4 regions of the Rhodococcus sp. OS5 genome follow, and region 1 is predicted to be linked to each of the others. Evidence: riboswitches for the same ligand, from Rfam matches in the RefSeq annotation. Region 1 holds a riboswitch; each other region holds the start of a gene.
The links. A riboswitch is a leader RNA that binds a small molecule or an ion and turns the genes downstream of it on or off. The one in region 1 is predicted to bind S-adenosylmethionine.

Region 1 (7,881 bases):
GCAGGGACCGGGTTTTCACTGTGAGTACAGGGACATCAACGATCTACGAGGACAGGACCGTCCGGATCGACGATCAGGGCGTCACGATCCGCCACTACTACTTTCCGTTTGTCAGCAAGTTCGTCCCGTACTCGCAGATCGAATCCGTCGACCTCGGAGTCATGTCATGGCTGAGCGGACGCCTACGAATCTGGGGAACAACAGATTTCAGCTCGTGGTACAGCCTGGATCTTTCACGCCCGCGGAAGGAGACCGCGGTGGTACTCACTCTCGCCGGCCACGGATCGCCTTCGTTCAGTCCCAAAGACGCAGACCGAGTCGACGCCGAAATCCGCAGTCGCATCGGATCGCACGCCGCGGACTGACTAGCGGAACTCGGATTCGACGGTAACGATCTCCCTCCAATCGGTTCGATCGAACAACCGCGCCAGCGCTGTGAACAGAACTTCCGGATCGACGACGCTCTCGGGTGAGTGCACACCGATCCGATCCGAAATCGTTCCGTCGGCGAGCCGGGACACCACCTGAGCAAGGCCGAGCGCCAAGGGGATTCCGGTTGCACCGGCCATGTCCGACAGCAACTCCGACACCGGTGAATCGTCTGCAATCCGGGCCACGACGCGCATCTCTCGACCTTCGAGCGCCCCTGTCGCCGAGGCGAAGAACAACGGCAAGGATCCGTGGCCGGCGCGCGTGAGCATTCGAGGCGCAGCACGGATCATCCGTCCGAGCGAAGGCTTGCCCAATTCTTCGGCGGCCGAGTCGAGATCGATTCTCCCCTTGTCGATGTCGGCGCGGAGAACGTCGAGAAACGCCACGGTTTCCGGTGTGATGACCATCAGATTTGCCGAATGCCCCGCAGGATTGATGGTCCGATGAAACATCACCGGCTCCGGATGCCCGACCACGTAAGCGTTCCCCCGACGTCCGCCGGGCAGTTCGAGTGCGATGGAACGCAACGGTTCTTCGTTGACGATTCGCCCCGCACGAACCACCGGAACCTGGCCGCTGATCTGTTGTATCCAGTGAACGGCGGCTGCACTCAATGTGTCCACCGACTCGTCCTCGCCCTCGACATCAACCGGCCAGGCTGTATACAGATCGTCGACCACGTCCAATCGCGAGACTGCCATCGCGGCCAGGAGGTTACTCATCCCGGGACTTGCGCCCATGCCGACTACCGCACAGATTCCGGCTCCCCTCGCGGCACAGTCCAATTCCAGCATGTCGACGGCCGGCTCCCAGTCGTCGCAGATGTCGAGATAGTGAGTCCCGGTCTCGATCGCTGCCTGGAGAATGCCGACGCCGAAACGGAAGAACGGTCCGACCGTATTGACGACCACGTCTGCGCCGTCAAGCAATTCACGTAGCGTGCGACCGTCCGTGACGTCGATGCGGCGCGCCTCGACTTCCGCTGACGCCTGCGCCAGTTCAACTGAAAGACGCTTCGCAGCATCGATATCGCGATCCGCGACTACTACCTTGCCGATTCCCGGCAATGTTGCGGCCAGACGAACTGCTGCCGAGCCCATGGCGCCGGCACCGCCCAGTGCGACAACCGTGATTCCGTCAGCCATGAATTCCCTCCAAAAATGCAGTCTGATCCGCTAGATAGCCGGGAGCGAAGATCGAACGGGGAGCAAGAACGGCCACCAGAGCCGACATCAATTCCGAGTGTTCGAGGTCCTTCTCCACAATCGAGTGAGTGGCGTCGGGGTACTTCTTGACCACCAGTTGCCCTGGCGAGTCGAGTAATTCGCGGTACACCCTTTCGGTATCAGCCACGTCGACGTTGACGTCTTGTCCGCCGATGATCAAGAGCACCGGAACCTTCACGGTTTCGAGATCGGCTCGCGCATCCGAGAGGTAGTTCTTTCGGATGAAGTTCCACCGGTCTTCGGTGAGACCGTCGGCCTCGCCGGAGGCCACGAGATCGTCGAACGATGCATCACGGGCCAACTGATCCAAGTTCTTCGCACGATCGACCCGCGCTTTCTCGAACTCGTCGGCCGACGCATTTCTCTCGGAAAGTTCGGCTAGGGTATTGAATTCACCTTGTTGGAGCCAGTTGATCGCCGGACCCACGGCAATGACGAACGCTACGTCCGGGTCGAGGTTCACCACCTTGGGCATCACCCACCCTGCCTGGCTTGCACCCCACAGACCGATCCGAGACGGATCGATATCCGAACGTCCCCGCGCCCACTCGATTGCCGCTTCCGTTTCTGCCGCGCGATCGTCCATGCTCTGATCGAGCCAATTGCCCGGTGCCCCATTCACCCCCGGCTTGTCCCAGGAGAGTGACGCGTACCCCGCCTTTGCGAACGCCTCCCACACCGGTCGATAGAACGTCTCATGTGTTGCATCGACCGGGCCGTCTCCGTGGACGAAAACCACGAGCCCGAAGGGACCGTCACCGTGTTCGGGCAGTGCAAGGACTCCCTGGAGCGGCACCGATCCCCCGGTGATCGTCACTTTTTCCTCACGGATGTCATAGGTGTTCTGGTACAGCGTCCAACCCACCAGAGTCGCGATCAGAACAACGACCACCGCCAGGGAAGTAACCATCCACCTGCGTAAACGAGGCTTACTCTTGCCCTCGCTCATCGATTCCGCTGCCATCTTCCCGCCCTAACGTACGAATTTGAAACGATCGTATTGCATTCGATAGTACAGTTGTGGGCGAAGATGTCGAGAAGTGAGGAAAGGACATGGCGATGACCGACAGGGACGTCGATGTACCCACGAGGATCTTGATCGAGGGACTACTGCGCACGGACGGAACTGTCGACGGACGCACCCTTTATGCCACCGCCGACGCCCTCGGCAAAACTGATCAACAGGTTCGGCTGTGCATCAAGCGGTTGGTCACCGAGGGGAAGTTCACTCAGGAAGGTCGCGGGCGGCAGGCCACGCTACGAGCAACGCCGAAAGCCCTGCGCGAGATGGAACCCGACGTCGAATTCGTTCGGCTGGCCTATCGACAAGACCGCGACACTGTGACGCCGTGGGACGGGTATTGGCACCTGGCCGGATTCGCAATTCCGGAGTCGTCACGGAAAGCGCGAGATGCGCTGCGCACCAGGGTCGTTTATCTCGGCGGCGCGCTCGTCCAGGGCGGTCTGTACGTCTCGCCGCACGCCTGGGAACCGTATATTCGCGATGCGGCCGCCGAACTCGACGTCGAACAGCACCTGTCTTCTCTCACCACTCGAGATCTGAAAGTGGGCACTCTCGAAGACCCCGTGAAGATTGCCGCGCAGTTGTGGCCACTGGACCAGATCGCTGACGGATACGAACGGCTACTCGACGTAGCGACCGCACGCCTGCACAAACTGCAGAACAGTCCGGGTACCGATGCTGTCACGATGACCATCGAACTCGCGGCGGAATTCACGCGAGCCATGGAACCGGATCCGCTGTTGCCGCCGGAACTACTGCCCACCAACTGGATCGGCACGAGGGCTCGGTCGATCACTGCACAGTGCTGGACGCTTCTGGCACAGGTGGACGGTGCCGACGAATTACCGTCGCTGTTCCACCTGTACGCAGATGCAATCGGTGACGATCAGGATGCAAGCGTGCGCTGACGGGGCGGCAGTCCGAAACGCCCGAGAACCTCGTCGACTGCGGTGGACGGTGTGACAAGTCCGCGATCCTGAAGCCACGGAATGGTGCTGTCCACCAGATGCTCGAGCGTTCGAGGCAATGCGAGAGGCAGCAACGTAACGCCGTCGGCGACCTCCGCAGCTCGGATATCGGCGATCAAACTGCCGAGACCGGAAGGCGTTCCGACGTAATGAAGCGAAACGGGAACCCGCGGCGAGGTCAACGCGCTGTCCAACTGCGCAAGCTCCTTACGAGCGGAGCGAGCCTCCGGCGCGATCAGAATCTCGAGATCGACCAGCACTGCGACGCTGTCGGGATCGCGTCCTTCTTCGGCGACGGCAGCGCGTATACGTGCGCGTTCGAGCTGTGCCTCACGCAGATCCGCAGCGCGAATCCGAACCACATTGGTAGGGAATGAAGCCAAATCGAGAGCCTTTTCACCCTCGGTGAGGTCCACCCAGTAGTCGCCGCCGATGATGGGCAGGTTGCCGGGTGCGCCCTCAGCGGCCGGATGGTGACCGAATCCGGTCAACTCGACCGCTACGTGCAGAGAATGCGAAGCGAGTGAAGACATGTGAGACCTCCGAAAATCAGAAAAGTATGGGATGAGCGAGACGAATCGTCAGCTCGAACACATTCCTGAAGAGGTGCGGCACAGATCGACATGGCGACGGCACCACTGACCGAGAGTGATGCTCACTCTCGAAGGGGTGGCGGGAAAATCCGCTGGTGCCATGGCTGCCATGCTAGTTGTCCGTTCGAGTTTTCGGGGACCGAGCTCAGCTCAGACGCACTCGGCTGCGCCGGCATTGTCGTCTGCGGCTCCGAGGAAGGGGCGGGTCTCGGGCACAGGGTTCCACGCACCTGCCGTCTTCGCGTACTTCCAATCACGCTGATTCGAAACCAGGATGTTCACGGCGTCGACCAACCGCGTCACGTCGTCCGAGCTGCTACCGAGGCCGAGGCTGGCGCGAACTGCACCGCCGGAGAGGCCGAGGCGCGCGAGAACCGGATGTGCGCAGAAGCGACCGTCGCGAACTCCGATGCCGTGCTCGGCGGAGAGGAATGCGGCGATCTCGCCCGCTTCGAATCCGTCAACGGTGAAGGTGACGATTCCGACGGCGTCAGGAGCGTCGTTCCACAGTCGCACGAGTGAGACGCCCTCGATGGCGGACAAGCCGTCAGTGAGCTGGGCGGTGAGCGCCTTCTCATGCTCGGCGATCACGTCGAAGTCCAGGGCGTGCAGGGTTTCGCAGGCGGTCGCGATGGCAGCCGCACCGAGCACGTTGGGGGAACCCGCCTCGTGGCGTGCGGGCGCGCAAGCCCACTCGGTGGATTCGATGGTCACCTCACGCACGGCGCCGCCGCCGGCGAGGTACGGCTGAGCTTCGTCGAGCCAGTCACGGCGGCCGACGAGAACGCCGGCGCCGAAGGGCGCGTACAGCTTGTGGCCCGAGAACGCTACGTAGTCGACGCCGCATTCCTGCAGGTCGATGCGACGGTGGGGAGCCAACTGAGCAGCGTCGACGAGGATACGTGCGCCGCAACGGTGAGCGATGTCAGCCAAACGTGCAATCGGCAGGATCTCACCGGTCACGTTGGAGGCCCCGGTGATTGCGAGCAGCGCGGCAGGCTTGGTGCACAGTTCACCGATCAGACGCTCGATCGTTTCTTCGATGGTGTCTGCGGCGGTGACGATACGAGCGTCGTTCCACGGCAACAGGTTTGCGTGATGCTCGACGTCGAGGACGACGGTGCTGCCGGGGACGCACTGCGCAAGCAGGTTCAGCGAATCGGTGGTGTTCCGGGTGAAGACGACAACCTGATCGTCGGCACAGTTCACGAAACGAGCAACGGATTCACGAGCGTTCTCGTAGGTGAGCGTGGAGATCCGGGACGCGTAGCCGGCACCGCGGTGGACGCTGGCGTATGTCGGCAGCAACTCGGCGATACGGTCGGTGACCTGGGCCAATGCCGGCGCACTCGCGGCGTAGTCGAAGTTGGCGTAGGAGCATTCGCCACCCTGAACCAATGGAACCTGCAGGTCGGCACCCGAAACCTTGGCAATCGCGGTGGTGCAGCAGGTGTCGGCACTCAATACAGCAGTCATCGAAGACAATCCTCACGTTCAAGGACTCGTTCGTCGGGAGATGGCCCCGGAAGAGTCCGCGCTTGCCGCATTCGTTTTCGAACGCAGCCGGGTCGTCACCCGGAGCACCCCACCGCGGAGGAGGGTTGCCGACCAGCAAGCCGGGGCTGAACACTGGTACTCGTGACCTGGCAACGAGGATGGCAGGAACCTCCCGTGCTTGTCAAGACGAAGCCGCGAAGATCTCCGTCAGGGCGCGATGGTCCGGCAAGCAAGGTGGAGCGCGAGTCTCGTTTCCGGATCTGCGAGATCCACCGAGAGAAGGCGCTGAATTCTATCGATCCGACTCGATACGGTGTTGCGGTGCAACCCCATTCGGGTTGCGGTGTGAGCCAGAGACGATTCTTCGTCGAGGTACGTCGACAGAGTCTCGAGCAACTCTCCATTGGAATCGCGTAGCGGTGCGAGCAATGCTGCGGCCGCAGGCTGGAAGGTGTCGGTTCGCGTCCACGCCAGCAGCAACTGCGCCAGCCCGAGGCGGTCCACGTGCAGGAATCGACCTGTTTGAGATCGGGCACCGGCGAGCCGAGCGGCATCCCCGGCCTCCGACAGGGACGAACCGATTCCGGCCGGACCGTCGTGTGCGCGTCCCACACCTACCCAGGTCTCCATCGTGGGTTCCAACCTGGCCTGAGCTGCACGGATGCACTCGGCGATCCTGGTGATCGCCTCCGGTCGCGGCTCACCTGGCAGAGTCGTCCACGCCGCCCAGCCGTCAGCCTGTTCCACGACATTGGCGTCGATTCCCTCGGCAGCGAGAGCATCTGCAACCTCGCTGCGTCTTGCCACCAGGTCGACCTCACCGACCGCCAGGACTTTGATGCCGATGTGCCATCCGTCCAGCATCCAACCCGCGTCGAGTGCGCGCCGGAGCAGTCCGGGTGTGGCGTCTGCTGACGTGTCGATCAGTTCACCGAGCAACGCGCTACGCCGGCGCGCTTCACGCTCGTCGACCATGCGCGCAACGGCCAGTCGGTGCCCGGCAGCCAACGAGGCCACGTCGAGAACCACTGAGAGAGAAGCCTCTTCGACGCTTTGACGCACCGGGAGCAGCACCGCCAGCCAGGGCTCTCGGGCTGCGCCGGACATCACCGGGCACGCAATCAGGACCCCGCCGGAGCCCAATTCGACCGTGGTGGGCGCCCCGCGACCCGACAACATACCGGCAGCTGCTCGATCAGCGTCTGACAACAGGTCGGCGCCGGTCATCGGACGTCCGGACGTGTCCAGGAGAAAGAATGAACGCTGAAAGGTGTTCAGTAGCACCGACAGAAGATTCTCGACGCTTCCTCCGGCTCGTTGGCCCGCGTGTGTCGCCCGCAGTACTGCGTCGGCCATCACCGCCCGCGAATTCGAGAGAAGATCACGAAGATCCACGCTGAACTGCCACGGGTCGGATACTCCGAGCACCACCAGTCCGAGCCGATCGGCAAGCAACGAGAGATTCGCATCCTCCGCCGCAGTGCTGTGCACAGCGACCACCTGGCAGCCGGTCGCCGCTGTGCGCCGAAGGAGAGCGTCGAATCTCCACTCCCCGATGTCGATTCGATCGAGAATCACCAGAACTGATCCTGAACTCGCCGCATCCGACACGGCCTCGGCCGACTGTGCCGATTCCCCGGTGAGTGCTCCCACTGTCGTCACGACGGGATCACCCTCCCCGGCCAGTCGATACAGCCCGACAAAGGCCGGGTTGTTCAGCAACGCCGAAACACTCGCGCTCATCGCGCCTCCATCAGCACTGCGTCGTGGTCGATCCCGAATGCCCGCGGGCCGACAACTTTCAATCTGCCCACTTCTTCCGCCCACCACTGTGGACCGGGAAGAACCAACACGGCCACATCGTGCCCCTGGTGCACGGATTCACACGAGACGAAGGCGCCGGTCCGCACGTCGAGCAACGTCACGATGTCCGGGCACGTTGCAATCATCTCGCCGTCCAACGCGACGGTCAGGAACTCACTCTCGAATTCGACTCGTATCACCGCAGAACCGTGCTCGAGAATCACGCTGCCCCGACGATCTCCGGTGTCCGGACGACTACGACGCACCGCACGCACCCGGCCTGCCCCCAGTACTCGAGCCCCGGAGCTTTCCGCGATCTGCCGCCAACTGCCCAGTGC
Region 2 (7,881 bases), 910 kb from region 1:
CAGGACACCGAGCCACTGCACACCCGAACCGAACGCGGCCTCGACGTACTGAGCGCCGCGCACCCGCATCACTTCGGCACGCATCACTCGCGCAAAGTTCGCGACCATGCTGACGCCGACCGCGATGGCGACGTTGATGGTGCCGAAGCCGAGTGCGGTCACCAGTGCCAACGAGAGCAGTAGCGCCGGAATGGACAGCAGCACGTCGACGGTGCGCATCAGCACGGCGTCGACGACGCCACCGACAAAGCCCGCGAGCAAACCGATTATCGATCCCGCCACCAATGCGATTCCGACCGCCACCAAGGTTGCGGTCAGGGACAGCGCGGCGCCGTGCACGAACCGTGTGTACAGGTCACGACCGAGATTGTCGGTTCCGAACCAGTGAGCCAGGCTCGGGCCCTGCAGTTTGTCCGCCGGGACACCGGACAACGGATCGCCGCTGGCAAAGAATCCGGGTGCGACGGCAAAGCCGATGGCAAGCAACACGATCAACACCGGAATCACCAAGCCGGGCTTTCGGATCCAGCCGATGGCCGTGGACTTTCGGCGCGAAACAACAGGTGCCTTCGCCTCGACGGTCGGATCGAGGAGTAGGGGTTCGATCAATGTGTCAGACATGAGCCGGCTCCAGATCGGTCGAGCTTTCGGTATTCGACTTTTCGGTGTGACTCTTCTTCGTCTGGATGATCCGTGGATCTATCAAGGGGTAGAAGAGGTCGACCGCGAGGTTGACGAGCACGAACACGAGAGAGGCGAACACAACGACTCCCTGCACCACAGGGATGTCCTGCGCCATCACCGACGTCTGTGTCAGACGGCCGACGCCCGCGCGGGAGAACACCGTTTCCACAACCACCGAGCCCGCCAGCAGCGTGCCGACCAGCACACCGGCAATGGTGAATGCCGGAATGCTCGCCAGTCGCAACGCGTGACGGGTCTGCACGCGCCAACGGCTTGCGCCCTTGGCGTACGCAGTCTCCACGTGCGGCGAACGTAGCGTCGACTGCAGGCTGGTCGTGAGCACCTGCGCGATCACCGCGCCGGTCGGGATCGCCAAGGTGATCGCCGGAAGAATCACCGTTGCGAATCCCTTGTCTCCGAAAGCGGGGAAGATGTGCAGACGGAACGAGAACAGCTGCAGAAGAATCAGGCCAACCCAGAAGGTAGGCACCGCCACACCCAGCGGCGGCAGCGAGAACAACAGATTCGCGAGCCACCGCTTGCGGGTGTAGGTAGCGAAGAACGCGATCGCCACTCCGAACAACACGGCCAGAACCAAAGCGGTGGTTGCCAAGACCAGAGTGCTCGGCAGCGCCGAGAAGATGGCATCCGTCACCGACTGACCGGTGGAGATGGACGTACCGAAATCGCCGCGAAGAGCATTCGTCAGCGACGTCCAGTACTGCACCCACACCGACTGGTCCAAGCCGTACCGTGCCCGAAGCTGATCGAGCGCAGCCTGATCCACTGCAACACCCTGACCGGACGAGTCGGCAGCCATGCTGACGGGATCACTCGGCAGGAGGAACAGAATCACGAACGAGATGGTGAAGGCGGCCCACAGAACCACAGCGGCCTGGCCCAGTCGGGTGAGTGCGTATCGAGTCATGATTACTTACCCGACAACCATGCGTCGTAGAACTGCAGGCGCGAGGAGGCTTCGAAGTTCAGGTCCTGCACACTCGATCCGGCGCCGATGGCCTGCGAGAGCTCGATGGTGGGGATGGAGAGTCCACGGTCGAGGATCAATTCCTGTGCGGTGGATACCAGTTCGCCGCGTTGGCCGTTGTCCGTGGCTGCAAGCTGGTCTGTGAGTACCTTGTCGAGCTCCGGATCTGCGCCGCGACGGTTCAGGTTGCGGCCTTCGGTGCTGAACGATGCCCGCAAGATGTCGGCGTCCGCGCGAGTGCTGTTGTAATACAGCGAATCGTAATCACCCGATACTCCCTTCTCGGTCCATTCACCGTTCGAGACCAAGTTGAGCTGCAGGTCGACGCCGACCTTCTTGAGCTGCTGCTGCACGAGCTCGAGGATGGCCTGGTTACCCGAGAACACCGGACTGAAGGTGACGCTGAAAGTGAGCTTCTGCCCGTCCTTCTCGCGGATACCGTCGCTGCCGGTCTTCCAACCAGCCGCGTCGAGGAGTTTCGCCGACTTGTCGGCGTCGTACGTCACGACACTGGATTCGTCGCTGTAGAGCGGAGTGGTGTGAGCCAGCGGGCTCGTGGCCGGGAAGAACGACGGATCCAGAACGGTGTCGACGAGTTCTTGGCGGTTGATCGCGGGAATGATGGCCTGACGAACAGCCTGATCAGCGAGAACGCCGCGACTGACGTTGGGCTGGAAGAAGAAGCTCACACCCGGGTTCGGCCTTGTGAGGATTCGTCCACCCGCGCCCTCGATTTGCGGCGCATCCTGCGGAAGCGCATCGCTGACCGCATCGAGCTGGCCGGAGGCCACGCTGCCGGCCCGCACACCGGATTCGGGAACCACCGTGAAGTCGACGCCATCGAGGTACGCCTCGCCCTGATGCGCGACCGCATCCGAGGCCCAGTTGTATCCCGCACGCTTGGCGATCTTGACGCTCTTGTCCTGCTGCCAGTCGGTGTACACGAACGGTCCGGAGGCGATCACCGCTGCACCGGGGCAGCGCTGCTCGGATGCCAGCGCGGTGGTGGAATCGGCGAGGATTCCGAGCTGTGGCGTCGAAGTTGCTTGCAGGAACTGAACATTGGGTCCGGAGAAATTGATCTTCGCCGTGTGAGCATCTACGACGTCGGTACCGGTGTACGAGGACAGGTAACTCTTCGCCAACGACGCGTTCGGTCCCAGGTTCTTGACCGAGTCGAAGGTCTTCTTCACCGAATCCGCCGTCACCGGTGTGCCGTCACTGAAGGTGGCGTCGTCGCGAAGGACGAACGTGAAGCTAGCGGCGTCGGGGCTGATCTCCCAGCTCTTGGCGAGCCACGGGGTGATCTCTCCGGTGTCGGGATTTTGATCGGTAAGCGAATCCACCACTGTCCGAGTGACATACACGGTCTGGTTACTGCCGGCCTGGGCCGGATCGGCGCACGTCGGCGCCTGCGACAGACCGTAGCGAAGGGTTCCGCCGGACTGGGCGGGGCCTGCGTCGGCAGCACTGTCACTCCCGCTGCTGCAGCCGGCGAGGACGGTGCCGAGAACCGAGACAGCACCGATACCGGCGATTACGGTCGCGCGTTTGCGGGCACCGAATGAGGGCGAAGACACCAAGAACTCCTAAAGAGGCATGCCGAAGAGCGCACCCGTCGCCTGAGACGAAAAGGCGATCGAGCACGAATCACTTGTGAGAGAAGAGAAAACAGACTTGTCGACGACTCGCCTGAGTGTGAATGACTGACCGAGGTCAGTTGGTACAGAAAGATCCCGCGGTGCGGCACAGGTCTACGTGACGACGCGACCAGGCGGTATCGAAACCGCCTTCGACTGCCTTCATTTCGTGTTCCTCCATCGGTCCTGGCGGTAGCACCCGCACCCGATCACTCGGGGGGTTGCTGCGACTTCAATGAGCCAGGTCTCTCGGTCGCTCTGGATGGTCGTTCGCAAGTGTACGAGGTCAAACCCGGGTGTTGTCAACCCGGTCGGTAGGAATTGCTGCTCGAGTCACATTTTCGAGGACCCGAAGTTGTTTCTCGAACGGGTGGATGCCCACCTCTTCGGGCGAGAGTGAAGCGTCGTAAAGCGGTGTGTATCCACTGGACAGATACAGCGCGACGGCCTCCGGCTGCCGAGGACCCGTCGTGAGAAACACACGGTTGTATCCACGAAGTTCGATCTCTCGTTCCAACTCGCGAACGACGGCCTTGCCGAGGCCGCGCTTCCGATAGTCGACCGATGTCCAGATTCTCTTCAGTTCGGCAGTGGTGGAATCGAATTGACGAAACGCACCGCCGGCGATCGGCAGACCGTCGTGGGTGAGCACCAGAAGCGCACCCTGCGGATAGGCAAATTCTTCTGCCGGATACGTCGTGAGATCCTCGAGCATCGCTTCGCGAGTCCCGCCGTAACGCGAACTGTATTCGAGTGCCAACTCTGCGATCAGTGGAGCTGCCAGGGGATCGTCCTGCGATACCGAATAGACCTCTACCGCTCCGATACCCTCGAGCTGCCGAGTTCCGAGCTCCAGTGCCACAACACTTTCCTCCATGAATCTGGTCAACGCTCCCCCAGCCTGAAAACTTCCGGAGCGAGGGTGGTTCCGTCGACGAGGTCCGCCACAAGTTCACCCAAGGCCGGACCGAACTTGAACCCATGCCCCGAGAACCCCGCCGCCACTGTGACGGCGCCGACTCGGTCGATGACGAAGTTACTGTCCGGCGTGCTCGTGTACTTGGCAGGTGAGCGACTCGACACGGGTGGAATCGACACCGGGCAACCACGACTCGGCGTACTGGGCCAATCGCCGCTCTCCGTCGACGTCAGGGGTGTAGTCACGGGTCTGCGGAGTCACCACCGGCCCGGTCGCGTGTTCGCCGATCTTGATCCCGTCCTCGGAACCAAGCCCGTAGATCCCCGCGGTCTCCAATTCTGCGCCGGTGTGGTGAACGAAACTCGGCCACTCGACTCCGGGATCGAGCGGTGCGAAGTGTGCTGGTTGTTCCTGTGTCGTGCGCAGTGTCGGCAATACGATCTCGGAGCCGAGACCGCTGTCTGCGATCAGGTCCGCAGTCCACGCACCGGCCGCGATCACGACCTGACGAGCTGCGAGCGTTCCACTGTCCGTCACCACGTCCACGCCGTAGGACGCTCGCGCGAGTGCCAACACCCGAACATCGTGACGGACCTCGGCACCGGCAAACACCGCTCCCGCCTTCAGAGCGGTCACGGCGCGGTCCGCGTGCAACCGGCCTGCGTCGGGATGATGGAGCACCGTGGTGTCGAATCGCAGCCCCGGCCAACGGGCGGACGCCTCGGCAGGGGTGAGGATCTCACCCTTGATGCCCGCCTCGAGAAGTATCTTCGCCTTGGACTGCACGGCCTGCGGCAGGCCGTGATCAACGGCACCGGTGAGTTCCAGGAACCCGATGTCCGTCGTGGTCTCCAACTCCCGCCACAGCGGCAGCGCGTCGGCCGCCAAACCTGTGTACAGGTGATTGTCGTACGCCTGCCGGTAGATGCGCGAAGTACCGTGCGACGCACCGTGCTTGTGCCCCGGCCCGAACTGTTCCAGCTGAACGACGCTACGTCCGCGTGCCGCGAGCCGCCAGGCGGCGGAGGACCCGACGAGTCCTCCGCCGATGACGATCACATCGAAAATCTCACTCATGGACGAGAGCTCACTTGGTCTTCGGAAGGCCGGGCGGGTTGATCAGGGACGTGTCGACGGCTTCGCTGGTGATGTTCCAGCGCTCGAGGATCTGCTGGTACGTGCCGTTCTCGATCGTGTGGTTGATCGCGTCGTTGATCGCCTTGATCAGGCCGTTGTCCTTCTTCACCAGCACCGCGATCTGCCCCTGCAGGGTGTCGCCGGCCCCGGAGAACTCACCGACAACCTCGGTCTCCCCCGACTGCTTGGCGTGGAACTGCGACGACGGGTTCGGGCCGAAGTAGGCGTCGATCCGGCCGGACTGCAGCGGGAGGTAGTAGTCGGTGGTGTTCTGGTAGTAGGAGATGTCGGTAGGCGCCAGGCCGGCCGCGACGTTATGCTCACTCCACTTGACCAGCAGCGCTTCCTGATTGGTGCCCGAGGAGACGGCGATCTTCTTGCCCGCGACGTCCTTGGGTTCCTTGATGGAGATTCCGGCACCCTTCTTGGCTTCGAAGGCGAGGGTGTCGAGACGGTAGGTCGCGAAGTCGTACTTCTCCTTACGCTCCTCTGTGACAGTCACATTGGAGAGGAAGGCGTCGGCCTCACCGGAGTCGATCCGGACGAAGTTCTGTGCCCAATCTGCTGTCTGCAGGTCGACCTTCAAGCCGAGAACGTCACCGATCAGATAGGCGAAGTCGGTCTCGGAACCGATGAGGGTGGTGTCGTCGTCGGCGTAGAAACGGAGCGGCGGAGCGGAACCGGCACTACCGGTGACGCGCAGCGTGCCACGATCGCGGATGTCCTGAGGTAGCTCGGCGGCGATGGAATCCACCTTGTCGGTGCTGATGCGGTTCTGATCGGCCGTGAGGTTGTAACCCGCAGCAGCGGTGACCTGGGCGCCGTCGGACTCGGCGTCCGCGCTGCTGCATGCAGCGCTGAGCAATCCGACGGTGGCAAGCGCCGAGATCAGAAAAGTCGCGCGACGGGATGTGGAGAACATCAATTTTTCCTTCCGGGAATGAGTCTGGGTCGCGTCAGAGGACGCGGGAGAGAAAGGCTTTGGTCCGTTCGTGGACCGGATTGTCGATCACCTGCGAAGGCGGGCCCTGTTCGACGATGACGCCGCCGTCCATGAAGACCGCAGTGTCCGCCACTTCCCGAGCAAATCCGACCTCGTGTGTGACGATCACCAAGGTGGCGCCGTCACGGGCCAGCTGAGCCAGGACTTCGAGAACCTCGCCCACCAGTTCCGGGTCGAGCGCCGACGTCGGCTCGTCGAAGAGAATGACCGCCGGCCGCAGTGCCAGCGCTCGCGCTATCGCGACGCGCTGTTGCTGGCCACCGGAGAGTTGGCGGGGATACTCGTCCGCCTTGTCCCCCACTCCCACTCGCTCGAGCAGTGCGCGGGCCTCGCGGTACACCTCGTCACGATCACGCTTCTGGGCCGAGAGCGGCGCTTCCACCACGTTTTCCAACGCGGTCAGGTGCGGAAACAGGTTGAAGTTCTGGAACACGAATCCGATGTGCGAACGCTGTTTCAGGATCTCGCGGTCACGCAGTTCGTGGAGTCGATTTCCCTTGCGCCGGTATCCGATCAGCTCTCCGTCGATCCGTACGGTTCCGCGGTCGACTTTTTCGAGGTGATTGAGGGTTCGCAGCAAGGTGGACTTACCGGAACCCGACGGACCGAGAATGACGGTCACTTCGCCCTTGCGGACCAGGAGATCAACGCCGGCAAGTACTTCCAGCGTGCCGAAGGACTTGTGAATTCCGCGCGCTTCGACGGCATACACCGTCTCTTCGGCCAGTTCTGCGGTCATCGGGTCGCACCTCTCGGAATATCGAGACGCGCATCGCGAATCTCTTCGAACTTCTTGCGCGCCTTCTGTACCGGAGTCAACGGAAGAGCACGGGCGGATCCTCGTGCATAGTGGCGCTCCACGTAGTACTGACCGATCGAGAGCAACGTCGTGAGGATGATGTACCAGATCGTGGCGACCATCAGCAGGGGCACGACTCGTCCGTTGCGTCCGAAGATGACCTGCACCTGGTAGAACAGTTCGGCGATTGCCATGGTGGAGACGATCGACGTTCCCTTGAAGAGTCCGATGACCTCGTTGGCGGCGTTGGGGAGGATCGCCCGCATTGCCTGCGGGAGAACGATCTTGAAGAACTGGCGACTGCGCGGAATGCCGAGCGAGTGAGCAGCTTCGATCTGACCGTGATCCACCGAGATGATTCCGGAGCGAATGATCTCGGCCGAGTATGCAGCCTGGTGCAGCGCCAAACCGATGACTGCCGCGGTGAATCCGCCGATCACACCGCTGACCTGGAAGGTGAAGAACTCGGGACCGAAAGGTATTCCGAGAGAAAGTGTCTGGTACAGGTAAGTGATGTTGAACCAGAAGAGCAACTGCACGATGAGTGGAATCGAGCGGAAGGCCCAGATGTAGGTCCAGGCGATCACCTGCAGGACCGGATTCTTCGACAACCGACCGAGTGCCAGGAAAACACCGAGACCGAACCCGAGGATCGTCCCCCACAGGGTCAGTTTGATCGTCATCCACAACGCGGCGAGCACTGATTTCGCG
Region 3 (7,881 bases), 2.0 Mb from region 1:
TCCGTCCGGACACTACCGCTGGCCGGGTTGTCGGCACTCGCAATGGCAGGCTTCATAGCGATCACAACCGAAACCATGCCGGCCGGACTACTGGTGCAGATCGGGTCAGGGTTGTCCGTATCAGTCTCCGGCGCAGGGCAATTGGTTACCGCATACGCATTGGGTTCCGTCGTCGGGGCGGTACCACTGATCGCATTGACCCGAGGGTTGCGACGGCGTGCTGTCCTGGTGTCGGCGATTCTGGGGTTCGGTGTCTTCAATCTGGTGACAGCGCTTTCGTCGAATCTTGTTCTCACCTTGGGTGTTCGGTTTCTGGCCGGTATGGCGGCAGGTGTGGTGTGGGGGTTGCTTGCCGGGTACGCACGCAGGATGTCGCCCCCTCACCTGCAGGGGCGGGCCGTTGCGGTTGCCTCCGTCGGACAGCCGATCGCGTTGGCAATCGGCGTTCCGATGGGGGCGTGGCTCGGGACCCTGGCCGATTGGCGCGTCGTCTTCGCCGTGATGTCGGTTGCTGCGCTACTTCTGGTCGCGTGGATACTCACGGTGATGCCGGACTTTCCCGGGCAACAAGCGGATCGGCAGCTGCCGGTGCGGAAAGTCCTGGTCCTGCCTGGCGTACGACCGATTCTGTTTGTCGCGTTCTTGTGGATCCTCGCGCACAACATCGTGTACACGTATCTGGCGGCGTTTCTGGATCGCATCGGTTTCGGCGATCGGTTGGGAATCGTCTTGTTCGTGTTCGGACTTTTCGCCTTCGTGGGCATCGGTGTGGTCGGGGTGTTTGTCGACCGGGCCCTTCGAAGTCTCACCGTGCTGAGCTTGGTGGTCTTTGCCGCAGCTTTGACGGCGTTGGGCGTCGGCGGTGACAGCTTCGCTGTGATTGCACTCAGCGTTGTGGCGTGGGGTGTGGCATTCGGGGGCGCTCCCACTCTCCTTCAGACGGCGCTCGCGGATACGACGGGCGACGCTGTGGACACTGCGCAATCGGTTTTCGTGACGATCTTCAATGCGGCGATCGCAGCGGGCGGCGTCGTAGGCGGGCTGATCTTGGCGGACAGGGGTGCGGGAGCGTTGCCGTTGGTTTCGCTGGTGCTGATCGTCGTCGGTGTTCTTGTGGTCAGTATCCGACAATTCGGACATAGCTTGTGATTCACTTCACGCATGCGGAAGTCATTGTTGGTGGTTGCTCTCGTTGCTACGTGGTTTGTCGCCGGAGCGATGCCCGCGGGGGCTGCGGATGCGAATTGGTCCGGTGATTACTCGCTCAAGCGTTTTGCCGCGACCAAGACGGGCACAAGTCTGGCCGCCAGCCAGTGGGAGCCGGATTTCTCCGATACATACACGTTCGAGACGGATTGCTCGAGCGGAGTCTGTATCGCCACAGTGGTCGGCGGTCCGGCTCCCGCCAATCCGACGTTGCCGCAGCCTGCGCGATACACCTGGGACGGAACCAGTTGGGTGCACCCCTATGACTGGGAGTGGGATTGCTACCAGGGGGAAGGCGTGCCCAAGGTGTGGGCACCGGCGCACTCCGAGGCGTATTACACACCTCAGCCCGATGGCAGTCTGAAAGGTTCGTGGCGTACCGACATCGCGAGTGGTCCCTGCGAGGGATCGGTGATCATGCACGTCGAGGCGTACCCGGTCGGTCGATCTACCGGATCCTTCGGTAGTTGAGAACGATCTGTGGCCCGAAGGTGTTGAAACAAATCTGAGGCCGCGGGAATTGATCGAGCCCCATGCACGTTAATTGAGTCAGTAACGCTCAACTTTCTGCAAGGAGGCTTCGGAATGCCAGCATTCTTCGGGCCCGAGGGTCCCGGTCGCATCGATATTTCCCGGCTCATGAGCAGGGCCACCCAGCAACTCATGGCTGACGCTGCACGTGTAGCGGCTGCTCGCGGTGATTCGGATCTCGATGCACTGCACGTTCTCCGCGTCATGGCGGAGCAGGATCCGGTCCGCACGCTCATGCAGCGCGCCGGAGCCGACCCGAAATCCGTGGTCGACGCCGTCGACCTGCGGCTGCCACAAGGCCGTGAGCAGGGGGCCTACTCTGCTCCTGCGCTCAGCAGTGCCGTGAAAACCGCTCTACTCGAGGCTCATCAACTGGCCCGAGCCCTGGGATCGACGTACATCGACCCCGAACATCTCTTCATCGCCCTGGCCGGTGACCCCGATCATGTTCCGGGTCGTCTGCTCGCTTCGGCCGGCATCACGCCGGAGAAGCTGCAGGCAGCGGTTCAGAATCCCGCAGCCGGTCCAGTCGAAGACGAGTCCACCACACCGACGCTCGACAAGTACGGCATCGATCTCACCGATCGCGCCCGCAACGGCGGCGTCGATCCGGTGATCGGCCGCGCCGACGAGATCGAACAGACCATCGAGATCCTCTCCCGCCGCACCAAGAACAACCCGGTCCTGGTGGGTGAGGCCGGCGTCGGCAAGACTGCCATCGTCGAAGGTCTCGCCCAGCGCATCGTCGACGGGGATGTCCCGGAATCGTTGGTGGGCAAGAAGATCGTCCAGCTCGAACTCTCGAGCATGGTCTCGGGTACCCGTTACCGCGGAGACTTCGAGGAACGGCTGACCAAGGTGATCGACGAGATCACCGCACACAAGGACGAGCTGATCGTCTTCATCGACGAGATGCACACCATCGCCGGTGCCGGAGGCGGCGCAGACGGTGCGATGGATGCCGGAAACATCCTCAAGCCCAAGCTCGCTCGCGGTGAACTGCACATCGTCGGCGCCACCACGCTCGACGAATACCGCAAGAACATCGAGAAGGATCCCGCGCTCGAGCGGCGCTTCCAGCCCGTACAGGTCGGAGAGCCGTCGATCGAGGACGCAATCGCGATCTTGAGCGGACTGCGCAGTCGGTACGAGGATCACCACAAGGTGCACTACACCGACGAGGCGATCACCGCTGCGGTGGAGCTGTCGGCACGTTACATCGGCGACAGGTTCTTGCCGGACAAGGCAATCGACCTGATCGACCAGGCCGGCGCCAGGCTTCGCTTGAAGACGGCCACGGTAGACACCGCCGCGCTGCAGCAGCGTCTCGAGCAGCTCGAGAGCGACAAGGAAAAAGCCGTCGCCGACGAGTTGTACGAGAAGGCGTCGACCCTGCGTGACGAGATCAACGGCGTCGCAAAGCGTCTCGAGAAGGCAGGATCCTCGGTTCCTTCCGAGGAAACGCCGGACGTGACCGCTGAACAAATCGCCGAAGTTGTCGCTCGCGCAACGGGTATTCCGGCAAGCCAGATGACTCAGGCAGAGAAAGATCGCCTGCGCCGTCTGGAAGAGGAACTGCACGGTCGTGTCATCGGGCAAGATGACGCCGTTCGCGCCATCGCGCGTGCCGTGCGTCGTAGCCGGACCGGTATGAGCGATCCGGATCGTCCCGTCGGTAGCTTCCTGTTCCTCGGACCCACTGGCGTCGGCAAGACGGAGCTCGCAAAAGCTCTGGCTGCCACACTCTTCGGAGACGAGAACAAGATGCTGCGCTTCGACATGAGTGAGTTCGGTGAGAGGCACACGGTCAGCCGATTGGTCGGTGCTCCTCCCGGATACGTCGGCTACGGCGAGGCCGGACAGCTCACGGAACAGGTGCGTCGTAACCCGTACTCGGTGATCCTGCTCGACGAGATCGAGAAGGCACACCCGGACGTGTTCAACACCTTGCTCCAGGTGCTCGACGACGGCCGTCTGACCGACGGTCAGGGTCGGACGGTGGACTTCAAGAACACCGTCGTGATCATGACCAGCAACCTCGGCTCGGACATCATCTCGAGCAAGTCCGGTGGACTCGGCTTCACCACGGGTGACGCAGAGTCGGCGGAGAAGCCACTGCGCGACCGCGTGATGGCCAGGTTGCGCGAATCGATGCGGCCGGAGTTCCTCAACCGTATCGACGAGATCGTGATCTTCCGCAAGCTCGACACCGAGCAACTGCACCGGATTACTGATCTGCTGCTCGACGACAGCCGGAAGCGGCTGCAGTCCAAGGGCATCGAGATCGAGTTCACTGCCGACGCGGTGGACTGGATCGCCGAGCACGGGCATCAACCCGAGTTCGGGGCTCGCCCGTTGCGTCGTTCGATTCAGCGTGTGGTCGACGACAAGATCGCCGACATGCTGCTCGACGATCTCCTCGAAGAGGGCGGCAGTATCACCGTCGCGGTTGACGAGGGTGAGTTGGTGTTCAGCTAGGGGCACAGCCCCCTGTGAGCGGTTAGGGAGTCCCAGGACTCCCTAACCGCTCACAGGCGCGTAGCACCCAAAATCTCCGCCGCCAGGGCATCGTTATGCCGGAAGAACCCTGCATTGGTACGGGGACGAGGGAAAGCCGCCGACCAGTTATGGCCTGCAACCCACGGCCCGGCCGCGAAGCGGCGGGGATGAGCAGTGTTGTTCTGGTCGAGAATTCGTGAAGTACCGTCGACGGCGAGCTTCGCCGAACTGTCCACGGTCGCACGAAGTTCGACTGCCTCGCCCCGACGGTGAAGCGTCCGCAGGAGCAAGTCACCGCTCGCGCTGATGGAAGCAACCGGCAAGCGTGCTTCGACGAGGGTGTTCGCGGCCACGATGTCGGTGTGCGACGCACTGCGCGCGACAAAGATCCCAGCCCCCGTTGCCGGGTCGATCTCGGTGGAGAACACCGAATCCGGCCCGAGGAACTGGACGATGCCCGCCTCGTTGAGGGCGACCAACTGTTCCAAACGCTCGGGCGGCGGACCACTGGCGATGAAGCTGAAGAACGAATGAAGCCAACCCTCGACGTCCTTGGCGACGGATTCGGCCGGGATTCTGCCGCGCCGCAACAATTCTCCGACGGTCATGTACGTCGACAGCAGCGCTGAGAAGACAGCCGCGTCGGCGCTGAAATACGGGTCCGACCTCCGCGCGACATCCGCCGAGATGTATTCGGTGATCCGGGACTGGACCTCGGCAAGCCCGTCGTAGCGCTCACCGCCGAGTGGGCGGTTCAGCCGCTCGAGATCGATACGGTCTTCCGGCTTCGGGACTGCGTTCTCGACCAGTTCCTGCAATCGAGGCGATCCCCAAGCCAGCGAGGCGAATTCGGCGTCGAACTCCTCCCAGGTGCCCACTGTCCGATCCGGGTGAGATGCAAACAGCTCGTAATAGTGGGCGCCTGCCAGTTCTTTCGACGCCAAGGGCCAGATGTCGTTTCGGAAATCCAACGGTCCGTCGCCGGGAACGAGATCAGCGGTGAAGAACCGCGGTAGCGGTGGCCGCGCGTCAGCGATCGAGTACGAAATCTTGGAATGATACGGCACTCCGCGACGAGATCCGGCATACAACAGGGGTTCCCGACCCGAGGGAGCGTAAGTGAGGACGCCGTCTTCACCGCGTTCGAAGATGCCGCCACGGCTCTCGGCGAGGAGAACCATCCAGTCGATGAAAGCCAGCCCGAGTCCGGCGATCAGAACCGGTTCGCCTTCGGGAATGACATCGGCGTCGAGATCGGCAGTGTAGCCCGGACCCACATACGTCAACCCGTGATCGGACGCGAAGCTGGTCAGCGCGGTTTCGCGTGGGGCAGGCAACGCATCGGGGTGCCCTTGTGCGAGAAGGACGGTCGTCGCGTCGATGACAGCTCCGTCGTCCAGATGAACTGTCTGTGTCTCGCCGACGTTCACGATGTCGACCACGGATCGTCGATGAACTCGAACGTCGACGTGCGCTGGCGCGGAGTCGACTGCAGTCTCGAACACCCAGTTCAGGTATCGGCTCTGCAGTGACCTCGATGCAAACGACGACGGGGTGAGCGTCGGAACTTCTGCTGCGATTTCGGGGAATTCGGCAAGCTCAGCCGAGCGCTCGGCGACCCATTCCGCGAGGGTCGGACCCGGCAGCACCGGGCCGATCACGGCGGTGGTCTCGTCGGTGAACATCGTGACGTCCGCTGTTGTCGAATTCATCCACAGAAGCGGCGCCTGGCTGCCTCGCCAAATACGGCCGGCACCTGCCGGATACGGGTCGACAACGTGAATGTCGATCGGTGTGGGATCGGCGTTCACCGATTCGTGAGCGAGGATCCGCTCGAGTACGCCGGTCCCGCGGGGTCCACCGCCCACGATCACGATGACAGCTGCTGTCCCCACTGAGGTACGGGGTCGATCGCCTGGCACGAGTCCTCCATCGGACCTGGCAGAAAGCACCCGCACCTCAGCAGAGGGGGTTGCTGCGACGTCACGGAGCCAGGACTCTCGATCGCTCTGGATGGTTAGTCCAGCTTATCTTCGGAGAATTTTGAGGCAAGGAATTCCGGACATCAGATCAGCGTGAATCAAACAGTTGTCAATCACTATCTTTCGGTTTGCGTTGCAGGCAGGATCCGAGCGTGAACATCCCCGAAGCCGATTCGTGATCCGCCGACGCCGGGAGCGGTGGCTGAGATGGCGATGGTGTCGCCGTCTTCGAGAAAGGTACGGGTCTCGGAGCCCACAGCTACGGGTTCCTTGCCGCCCCACGTCAGCTCGATGAAGGCGCCGCGCTGATCTTTGTCCGGTCCGGAAATGGTTCCGGACGCGAAGAGATCGCCGGTGCTCGCTGCTGCGCCGTTGATGGTGGTGTGCGCGAGCATCTGCGCAGGCGACCAGTACATCTGGGCGTAGGGCGGCCGGGAGACGACGTGACCGTTCCATTCGACGGCCAGGTCGATGTCCAGCCCCCACTTCTCTTCACCACGCAGATAGGAAAGCGGTTCGGGATCCTGCACCGGAGTGTCGATTCGGGCTGCTTCGAGAGCGAGCAAGGGTACGACCCACGGTGAGATGGAGGTCGCGAAACTCTTCCCCAGGTTCGGACCGAGGGGCACGTACTCCCACGCCTGGATGTCTCGGGCAGACCAGTCGTTCACGACCACGGCGCCGAAGACGTACTCGGCAAATTCGTCCGGGGTGATGGAATCGCCCATCTTCGAGGGAGTTCCGACGATGAACCCCATCTCGGCTTCGATGTCGAGGCGCCGGGACGGTCCGAAGTCCGGGCTTTCCTGATCGGGTGCCTTCCGCTGTCCGCAGGGACGAACGATGTCGGTGCCGGAGACGACGATGGTGCTGGAGCGCCCGTGGTATCCGACGGGAAGATGCTTCCAGTTCGGCATCAAGGGGGCTGCGTCCGGGCGGAACAACCGCCCGAGGTTGGTTGCGTGATTCTCCGAGGCGTAGAAGTCGACGTAATCGGCCACTGCGATCGGCAAATGCATTGTCACCGAATCAACGGAAAACACTGCATTCGAGTCTATTTCGCTAGTCACGAGCTCCGTGATCCGGTTTCGCACCGATACCCACTGATCTCGTCCCTGAGCCATGAACGCGTTCAGAGTCGGTTCGGAGAAGACGGAATCGCCTAGTGTCGCTGCGAGATCGACCACCGATTCGGCGACGCGCACACCGACACGCGGTAACCCTCCCGCGGGGGAGAAGACCCCGTACGGCAGATTGTCGAGACCGAACAGTGAGTCGGCGGGAATGTCGATGGTCGTGACAGTCATACGAGAGTTCCTTCGGTTTTGTCGGAGCGGACGATCAACCCGAGGCCTTCCAGCTCGGTCAGAGGGTCCGAGATGCTGCAGGTACCGAACGAGAGGAATCGGCGACGCACCTCGCCGGCCTCGTCCTCGGTGAGGTCGGCCAGGGCTTGCGCGATCGATTTTCCATCGCGCTGAGACAGTGCAGCAACAATTTCCGAACGATCGGCGCCCCGCCTCGCCGCGTCGACGGCCACCATGATGTTGAGGAAGCCGTGTTGCTCGAAGCCTGTTTCCGGATCGGTGTTGCGCACACCGTGGTGCAGTCCCGCAGTCGCCTTGAACGGGATATTCGCTCGGACAACGGATATCACCGCATC
Region 4 (7,881 bases), 2.7 Mb from region 1:
TTGGTGTCAGTCTTCTTCGCCGGTGATCGCCTCACACCAGTCTTCGACCTGATCGATCCCCTCTTCCGTCCATTCCGGGCTCATGTCTTCGAGTGCATCGAAGACAACCTCGCAGGTCAGCATCTCCGGTGAACCCTCCGACCCCGCTGCCTCGGTTCGCTCCGCAGACGCTGTCGCAACTGGGCCGGCGGCCAGCGCAACCGCCATCGCGCCTGTTCCGACCATCGCTTTCACACGCATCGGTTCTCCTCCTTCACTCTCGCTTCGGTCCTCGGGGTACCCGACTCGCCCCGCGCTACCCATCCCCGTCACTCATGTCCGACTTTCGGCGCCGACGGCATAGACTGAGCTCGTCGCCACCACGCTCTCGCAGCGTCGGGGGCGACAGATACACAGCTGGATCAGAATCGGAAGGCATCCCATTACAGAATCTCCCGCTCCGCACGACATCTACTTCGTACCTCCGGAGCAGGACAGCCCCAATCCTGTGGAGCCGGCGTCGGCCGCGTCACGCGCACGGATGGGCGAGCTACCCGAGACCGTCCGATTCAAGAATCGTTTTGCCCTCGCGATCACGACCACCACGCCGCTCGAAGCGATGGTCGAAGATCTCCTCTTCATCCGCGACATCCTCGACGCCGCAGGAATCGAGTATCTACTCGTCCGCGGAAACGACGAGCGCCCGGTCATCGCGGTCAGCTGGACGGAACGCAAGAACCTGCGGCAGGCACTTGTCGAGGGATGCGCAAACGCACCCTTCTATTCCAAAACCGTCGACGCGAAGAAGAGTCCAGCGCTCCTTGTCGCGGACGGTGCCCTGTCGAAAACCAACAAGTCACGGATCTTCCGCTTGTTCCGTCCGAGGGTTCACGTCGCAAGCGGTATGAACTACGGCGCGAACATCGGCGTTCAGATCGAATTGTGGTCGATTTCCGACGAAGAAATCGTCCTACCCGTCGAGAACTCACTGACACGACGAACCGTCCTCCCCGAAGAAGCTGTCCGAGGAACCGTCGAGCGATTCGGCCGGATCTGGCCGACCATCGAGAACATGTTCGCCGATCATGCCTCCGATATCAGCTTCGATATCGATCTTGTCTTTTCCTGGGTCGACGGTTCTTCCAAAGAGTTTCAGGCTCAGCGCGCCAAGCGCATGCAGAACTACATCGTCGGCGAGGGCGACGAATCAGAAGCGCGCTTCCGTCAGATCGACGAGCTCAAATACGCACTTAGATCTATCCACATGTACGCGCCGTGGATCCGGCGGATCTTCGTCGCAACCGATTCCGATCGTCCGGACTGGCTTGCCGACGATCCGCGAGTCACGTTCATGCCCAGCGAAAAGTTCTTCGCCGATCCAAGTGTGTTGCCCACCCACAATTCTCAAGCTGTCGAGTGCCAGCTGCACCATATTCCGGGTCTGGCAGAGCATTTCCTCTACTCCAATGACGACATGTTCTTCGGTCGCCCCGTCGGCCCTGACATGTTCTTCTCCCCCGGTGGGATCAGCATGTTCATCGAGGCCGACACCAGAATCGGATTGGGACACAACGACAACGACCGCAGCGGGTTCGAGAATGCGGCCCGCGTCAACCGCCGTCTGCTGCAGGACCGCTTCGGTCTGATGACCACCAGACATCTGGAGCACGCAGCGACGCCACTACGCAAGAGCGTGATGGCCGAGATGGAACGCGAGTTCGCCGAAGACTTCGCGGCCACTGCAGCAAGCACCTTCCGCGCGAGTTCCAATATCTCGGTGACCAATTCGCTGTACCACTACTACACGCTCATGAGTGGACGGTCGGTGGTGCAGAAGTCCGCCGCCGTCAAATACGTCGACACGACGGTCAAGGCCGGTTTGCGCGACATGGACTCACTGCTCGCCAAGCGCTCCATGGACTTCTTCTGCCTCAACGACGGCAGCGCTCCGGAGATCGATCTGGAACTTCGGACACGCAAGATCACGGAGTTCCTGGAGAGCTACTACCCCATCCCGGCGCCCTGGGAAGCCTAGACGAAACAAGGGCCCAGCCGATTTCGGCTGGGCCCTTGCTACTTCGGTCGATCAGCGTGCTGTCACATGCTCCCGTTGCACCGGAATGGGCAGACCGAGATTGTCACGCAACGTCGTTCCTTCGTAGTCACTGCGGAGAACACCTCGATCCTGCAGCAGCGGCACCACGTCGTCGACGAACTCGTCGAGGCCGGTCGGCACAAGGTGCGACCCGAGGATGAACCCATCCGAACCGTCGTTGCTGACAAACGAATCTATTTTCTCGGCAACCTGCTGCGGTGTACCGACGATCGGTCCACGCTCGAACTGATCGATCACCACTTCGCGCAGATTCAACTTCTTGCTCTCCGCTACCGCGCGCAGTTTTGCGACGGTCGCGAAACGATCTTGGTGAATGAAGGCGCGGCCCTGGATGATCGGCGGAGCCTCGGGATCCGGAGCGATATCGGGTAGTGGTCCTTCGGGGTCGTACTTCGACAGATCGAGATTCCAGATCTGTTCGAGCAGAACCAAAGCGGTCTGGCCGGTGACCTGCTGGTCGCGAATCTCTCGGTACTTCTCGATCGCATCTGCCTCCGAGGTGCCGAGAACAAAACTCGCCGACGGCAGGATCTTGATGTCACCCGGGTCACGTCCGGCCGCAACGGCACGTGCTTTGATATCGCGATAGAAATCGGCCGCCTCGGGCAACTGACCGTACGGTGAGAAGATCGCGTCGGCATTGCCGGCAGCAAAATCGCGCCCCTGCGGCGACACCCCGGCCTGCAGAATAACCGGGCGCCCTTGCGGGCTACGCGGCACTGTGAATCGGCCGTTCACGTCGAAATGCGATCCATGAAAAGCGAATTCACCGGCATCCGGTCGCGCGAGAAAGCGCCCTGATGCCTTGTCGGCCACGATGTCGTCGCTTCGCCACGAATCCCACAGTTCACGCACCAGCGCTACGGTCTCCTCCGCACGCTCGTATCGTTGCGCGCGGTCGAGGTATCCGCCGCGGCGAAAGTTCTGGCCGGTGAATGCGTCGAACGAGGTGACGACGTTCCAGGCGGCACGTCCTCCGGACAACTGATCGAGCGTCGCGAATTGGCGGGCCAGTTCGTACGGCTCGTTGAACGTGGCATTGATAGTGCCGGCCAATCCGAGGTGTTCGGTTACCGCCGCCAACGATGCAAGGACCGTGAAGGTGTCCGGCCTACCGATGATGTCCTGATCGAAAATCTGTCCTGCACGCTCACGAAGGGCAAGGCCTTCGGCGAGGAAGAAGAAGTCGAACTTCCCACGCTCGGCGGTTCGAGCGGTGTGTTCAAAGGAATCGAACTCGATCTGGCTGCCCGCCTGCGGATCCCACCATGCAGTGTGATGGTTGACGCCGCCGAGGTAGGCACCCAGGATGACCTGCTTACGCTTCTGAGAACTCATGAAAATGTATTCCTCGTCTGTCAGGCGGCCGGAGTACCGGCGGCGTAGCGGTTGGGAACGTCGATGGGTAGGCCAAGCAGTCCGCGAAGATTCGTCTGCGGATACTCGGTGCGGAATACGCTGCGTCGCTGCAATTCAGGTACCAGCTCACCTGCGATCGCGTCGAGGTCGTCCACGACGACGCCCGGCCGCAACCGGAAGCCGTCGATTCCCAACTGCTGCCACCGGAACAGAAGATCTGCCAACTCAGCCGCGGTGCCGGTGAAGGTCAGCGCGTCCGAACGGTATTCGGCGCCGGCCTGCGCGTCGAGGCGAGCGAGCCGTTCCTTTCCGGTTTCTTCCGGAGCATCGAAGAATACGACGATGTCGGTGAAGACCCGAAGCGGTTCGCCGGTGCGCTGCACGTGTTCTTCGGCTGCTCGCACTTCACCCAGGATTGCCGTGACCTGCTCGTCGTCGAACGGCGTCACGAACACCAGATCGGCCGTCCGCGCCGCCAGCTCGTACGCGACCCGCTGATGAGCCAATGCGGTGACGACGGGATGCCCCTGCGGCGGGCGCGGAGTCACCGACGGTCCACGGACCGAGAGGTACTTTCCCTCGAAGTCGATGTAGTGCAGCTTGTCCCGGTCGATGAATCGGCGCTGCTCCACATCACGGATCTCGGCGTCGTCCTCCCAACTGTCCCAGAGTCTCCGGACGACGTCGGCTGCCTCCGCAGCTTCGTCGAACAGCGCGCGCACGAAGTCCGGGAGGACGCCTGAAACGATCGACTGACGGTCGGCATCGGTGAGCGCTGGGATGTCGCGGCGCCCGAAATGTGCTGCCTCGGATTCCGACGCCGACACCTTCACCTGCCACCCGGCGCGACCGCGCGAGGTGTAGTCCAGCGTGGCAACGGCTTTGGACACGTGGAACGGTTCGGTGTGAATGGTGGTGATGGTCGGGATCAACCCGATGTTGCTCGTGATCGGTGCCAGGCGGGCGGCCACGAGATGTGCGTCGAGCCGAGCGCGCACCCGGTCAACCGCGTCGTCGACAGGCTCGAGTGGGTTGGCTGGCACCGAGAGACTGTCCTCGATGGTGACGAAATCGAGCAGACCACGCTCGGCGGTCGTCACCACGTCAGTCCAATACGACGCGCTGAACAGCTCACTCGGGCGCGAGTGCGGCTCTCGCCAGGCTGCAGGGTGCCAACCGGCACCGTCCAGCGCTACGGCGAGATGCAACGGAGCAAGATGAGAAGAAGGGGTGGAGGTCATCGGCGCATACTCCTGTTCGAGAACTACTCGGGAGCGCACAGTGCCGACCGCAGAAACCATCAGCACCGGACTGACGGTTCTCGTGGCGACTGCCGCTTGCGACACGCACCGCGCGTATCGCCAGGTGTGATTCCGGGGCACCCCATCGGCATGAAGGGTTGCCGTCCAGCTAGCCGGTCCTTGTTGCTGGAGCTCTGCACCTACCTCGACGGTAGTGAGTACGCGACCGCCCGGCAATCACTCAGAACTGCGCGTGGGTGCCGGAAACCGCCTTCCACCTCAGATGATCGAGCGTGCCGCCTTTTCGCTCTCGAGGATTCGAATGCCGGCAGCACTGAGCCTCCGGGCACCCTCGGCCGCGTCGACGGGCTCACCGACCGTCACGTGCGCGCCGAGTGGAACGACCGAATGAACAATTGTCTCGTCGTACACGTGCACCAGATTGCACCCCTGAGCCCCGTCACGACCACGCTGACCACCGACTTCCACGTTCAAGTCCTGGGTGTAACACGTCGACGACGCCACGGAAACCGGAATGCCGGCGAACGTCGCCGTCGTCGAATAGTGCAGGTGCCCGGCAAGAATCGCCCGGACGTCGCTGCCACGCAAGACGTCTGCCAACCGGGACTGATCGCGCAACTCCACCAGAACCGCGAGATCCTGAATACACGGAACAGGCGGATGATGCAGCGCCAGAATTGTTCCGTCGGGCGCCGGCACCGCCAATTCTGCTCGTAGCCAATCCAATTGGACATCCGTTATCTCACCGTAGTGATGCCCGGGAACCGACGAATCCAGGGTGATCACCCGCAGTCCGTCAAGGTCGTAGACGTTGTCGACGGGATGATCGGTGGCGTCCTCGCCCAACAGCAGAGATCTGAACGTAGGGCGGTCGTCGTGGTTGCCCATCGCCCAGACGACCTGCGCATCGATCTCGGCCGCCACGGGTTCCACGATGGCTTTCAATTCCGCGTATGCGTCGGGGTGTCCCTGGTCGGTCAGGTCGCCGGTGAATATCAGTGCATCCGGGCGTGCGCCCGAGGCCACGATCCCGCTGAGAACTTCCCGCAATCTCGTCGACGCATCCACGGCGTCGTACAACTCCCCCTGAGCCACCAGATGCGTGTCACTGAGGTGCACCAGGAAATGCTTCGGACGCGGGTACTCGGCATTCCGAACGCTCATCGGTCTCTCGCTTCCGCTTGCCGACGCGTAGGCGCCGGTGCGGCACCTACTGATCGTCGAGACTAGTCAACCGACCAACAGTGACTGATCGGGGCACACCCGACGAACACGAAGCGAACTCCCGCGGCGACCCTCGGGATCGAGTAGTTGAAGCTGCGAGTAGTGTGTGGACAGTGTTGTTCCTGACCAGTCGGCGTTACGTCGACCTTCGCCTGCAGGCGAGCGCAATGTGTACGCGCTCGCTCTGACCTGACGCGTACCAGGAAACATTTCTTCGAATCTGCCCGGCCTCTGGTGCCGCGCTGCGTTTCGCTCCCTTGATTTTCGAAAGGCATAGTCATGCCCAGCTCCACCTCCACCGGCGTGCCGGAAAAGTCCACGTCCCGTTTTCCGTCCTGGGCGACGGCATTCGGACCGCAGATCGTCGCCGGTCTCGTACTCGGCGTCATCATCGGTCTCGTCGCCCGGGCAATGCCTGATGCGGCCGACGGCAACGTCAACTGGTTGGTCGGCACCGTGCAGACCATCGGTTCGAGTTACGTCAAGCTGCTCACCGTTGCGGTGATCCCGCTGGTGTTCACCGCCATTGTCAGCTCCATCGCCAACCTGCGCCAGGTCGCCAATGCAGCTCGCCTGGCCGTACAGACCTTGCTCTGGTTCGCGATCACCGCTTTCATCGCTGTGATCATCGGCATCATCGTCGGCCTGATCACCGATCCCGGTTCACGGACCGACGTCGCCGCCGAAGCCGCGAAGGAACCCAAGAGTTCCGGTTCGTGGTGGGCGTTCATCACCGGACTGGTTCCGAACAACTTCCTGGGGTTGGGTGCAAAGACTTCCGTCGCCGAAGGCGTGGCGACTACATCGCTGAGCTTCAACGTCCTGCAGCTGCTCGTCATCGCCGGCGCAATCGGCATTGCTGCACTGAAGATCGGCCCCAAGGCTGCGCCGTTCCTCGAGTTCAACGCTTCGCTGCTCGCGATCGTCCAGAAGGTCCTGTGGTGGATCATTCGCCTCGCCCCAATCGGTACGGCCGCACTGATCGCCAACGCTGTCGCCACCTACGGCTGGGATGCAATCGGCTCGCTCGGCGTATTCACCGCGGCCATCTACATCGGTCTGGCCATCGTCTTCTTCGTGGTCTACCCCATCCTGATTGCCGCGCACGGCCTCTCGGTCCGAAGCTTCTTCTCCGGTGTCTGGCCTGCAACTCAACTCGGCTTCGTCTCGCGCTCGTCGATCGGCACTCTGCCTCTGACCGAACGCGTCACCGAACGCAACCTCGGTGTTCCTCGTGAGTACGCCTCGTTCGCCGTTCCGCTCGGTGCCACCACGAAGATGGACGGTTGCGCCGCAATCTATCCCGCGATCGCGGCGATCTTCGTCGCAGGCTTCTACGACGTTCCGTTGACCTTCACCGACTACCTGTTGATCGTCGTCGTTTCGGTCATCGGCTCGGCAGCAACGGCCGGAACCACCGGTGCGACAGTCATGCTCACACTCACGCTCTCCACCCTGGGTCTTCCCCTTGCCGGCGTCGGACTGCTCCTCGCAGTCGAACCGATCGTCGACATGGGCCGCACCGCAGTCAACGTCACCGGCCAGGCTCTGGTTCCGGTCATCGTCGCAAAGCGTGAGGGAATCCTCGACAAGGAGCGCTTCGACGCTCCCCGCAACGGTGATCCCTTCGCCGAGGAACTTGTCGACGCGTAACCCTCGATGACAACAGCAGCGTCCCCGCACCTGAGCAATACGTTGCGGGGACGCTGCTTTTCACCCCAGATTTCACCCTTACCGAAATAAACCATTTGGTCGTTATGACCAGTATGCTCAGCCGGCACAGCCCTCAGAAGTGGAAGGGCTGCCCAGTTGAACACGAGGTCACATGAAGCTCCGCCGTCTGGCATTCAGCGTCGCAGGTTGCGCCGCAATCACTCTGGTTGCCGCACCCGCCGCTCAGGCATCCACGGTTTTCGATTTCCTACCGATCGAGATCGCACG

Region 2: it holds a riboswitch for S-adenosylmethionine, as region 1 does, so the genes downstream of both, ACVZUB_RS07280 (putative leader peptide) here and ACVZUB_RS03010 (aminotransferase class V-fold PLP-dependent enzyme) in region 1, are expected to answer to the same signal.
Region 3: it holds a riboswitch for S-adenosylmethionine, as region 1 does, so the genes downstream of both, ACVZUB_RS23455 (FAD/NAD(P)-binding protein) here and ACVZUB_RS03010 (aminotransferase class V-fold PLP-dependent enzyme) in region 1, are expected to answer to the same signal.
Region 4: it holds a riboswitch for S-adenosylmethionine, as region 1 does, so the genes downstream of both, ACVZUB_RS20125 (LLM class flavin-dependent oxidoreductase) here and ACVZUB_RS03010 (aminotransferase class V-fold PLP-dependent enzyme) in region 1, are expected to answer to the same signal.

Annotation. Positions count from the first base shown of each region.
Region 1 is NZ_CM166368.1:642,466-650,346, reverse strand. It holds gene ACVZUB_RS03035 (PH domain-containing protein) at 21-365, shown strand; gene ACVZUB_RS03030 (saccharopine dehydrogenase family protein) at 366-1,577, opposite strand; gene ACVZUB_RS03025 (alpha/beta hydrolase family protein) at 1,570-2,568, opposite strand; gene ACVZUB_RS03020 (DNA-binding transcriptional regulator) at 2,712-3,590, shown strand; gene ACVZUB_RS03015 (LLM class oxidoreductase) at 3,569-4,183, opposite strand; gene ACVZUB_RS03010 (aminotransferase class V-fold PLP-dependent enzyme) at 4,394-5,719, opposite strand; SAM riboswitch class IV at 5,773-5,887, opposite strand; gene ACVZUB_RS03005 (PucR family transcriptional regulator) at 5,948-7,483, opposite strand; gene ACVZUB_RS03000 (DUF917 domain-containing protein) at 7,480-7,881, opposite strand, start outside.
Region 2 is NZ_CM166368.1:1,549,280-1,557,160, reverse strand. It holds gene ACVZUB_RS07295 (ABC transporter permease) at 1-621, opposite strand, end outside; gene ACVZUB_RS07290 (ABC transporter permease) at 614-1,612, opposite strand; gene ACVZUB_RS07285 (ABC transporter substrate-binding protein) at 1,615-3,252, opposite strand; gene ACVZUB_RS07280 (putative leader peptide) at 3,389-3,478, opposite strand; SAM riboswitch class I at 3,487-3,581, opposite strand; gene ACVZUB_RS07275 (GNAT family N-acetyltransferase) at 3,599-4,189, opposite strand; partial or broken gene ACVZUB_RS07270 (FAD-dependent oxidoreductase) at 4,198-5,308, opposite strand; gene ACVZUB_RS07265 (ABC transporter substrate-binding protein) at 5,319-6,290, opposite strand; gene ACVZUB_RS07260 (amino acid ABC transporter ATP-binding protein) at 6,325-7,110, opposite strand; gene ACVZUB_RS07255 (amino acid ABC transporter permease) at 7,107-7,881, opposite strand, start outside.
Region 3 is NZ_CM166368.1:5,044,136-5,052,016, reverse strand. It holds gene ACVZUB_RS23470 (MFS transporter) at 1-1,149, shown strand, start outside; gene ACVZUB_RS23465 (Rv2253 family sensor-like surface protein) at 1,162-1,677, shown strand; gene ACVZUB_RS23460 (ATP-dependent Clp protease ATP-binding subunit) at 1,792-4,215, shown strand; gene ACVZUB_RS23455 (FAD/NAD(P)-binding protein) at 4,266-6,158, opposite strand; SAM riboswitch class I at 6,163-6,256, opposite strand; gene fahA (fumarylacetoacetase) at 6,335-7,525, opposite strand; gene ACVZUB_RS23445 (hypothetical protein) at 7,522-7,881, opposite strand, start outside.
Region 4 is NZ_CM166368.1:4,338,219-4,346,099, forward strand. It holds gene ACVZUB_RS20110 (hypothetical protein) at 7-240, opposite strand; gene ACVZUB_RS20115 (stealth family protein) at 521-2,014, shown strand; gene ACVZUB_RS20120 (NtaA/DmoA family FMN-dependent monooxygenase) at 2,066-3,433, opposite strand; gene ACVZUB_RS20125 (LLM class flavin-dependent oxidoreductase) at 3,454-4,695, opposite strand; SAM riboswitch class IV at 4,783-4,896, opposite strand; gene ACVZUB_RS20130 (phosphodiesterase) at 4,975-5,880, opposite strand; gene ACVZUB_RS20135 (dicarboxylate/amino acid:cation symporter) at 6,220-7,593, shown strand; gene ACVZUB_RS20140 (excalibur calcium-binding domain-containing protein) at 7,766-7,881, shown strand, end outside.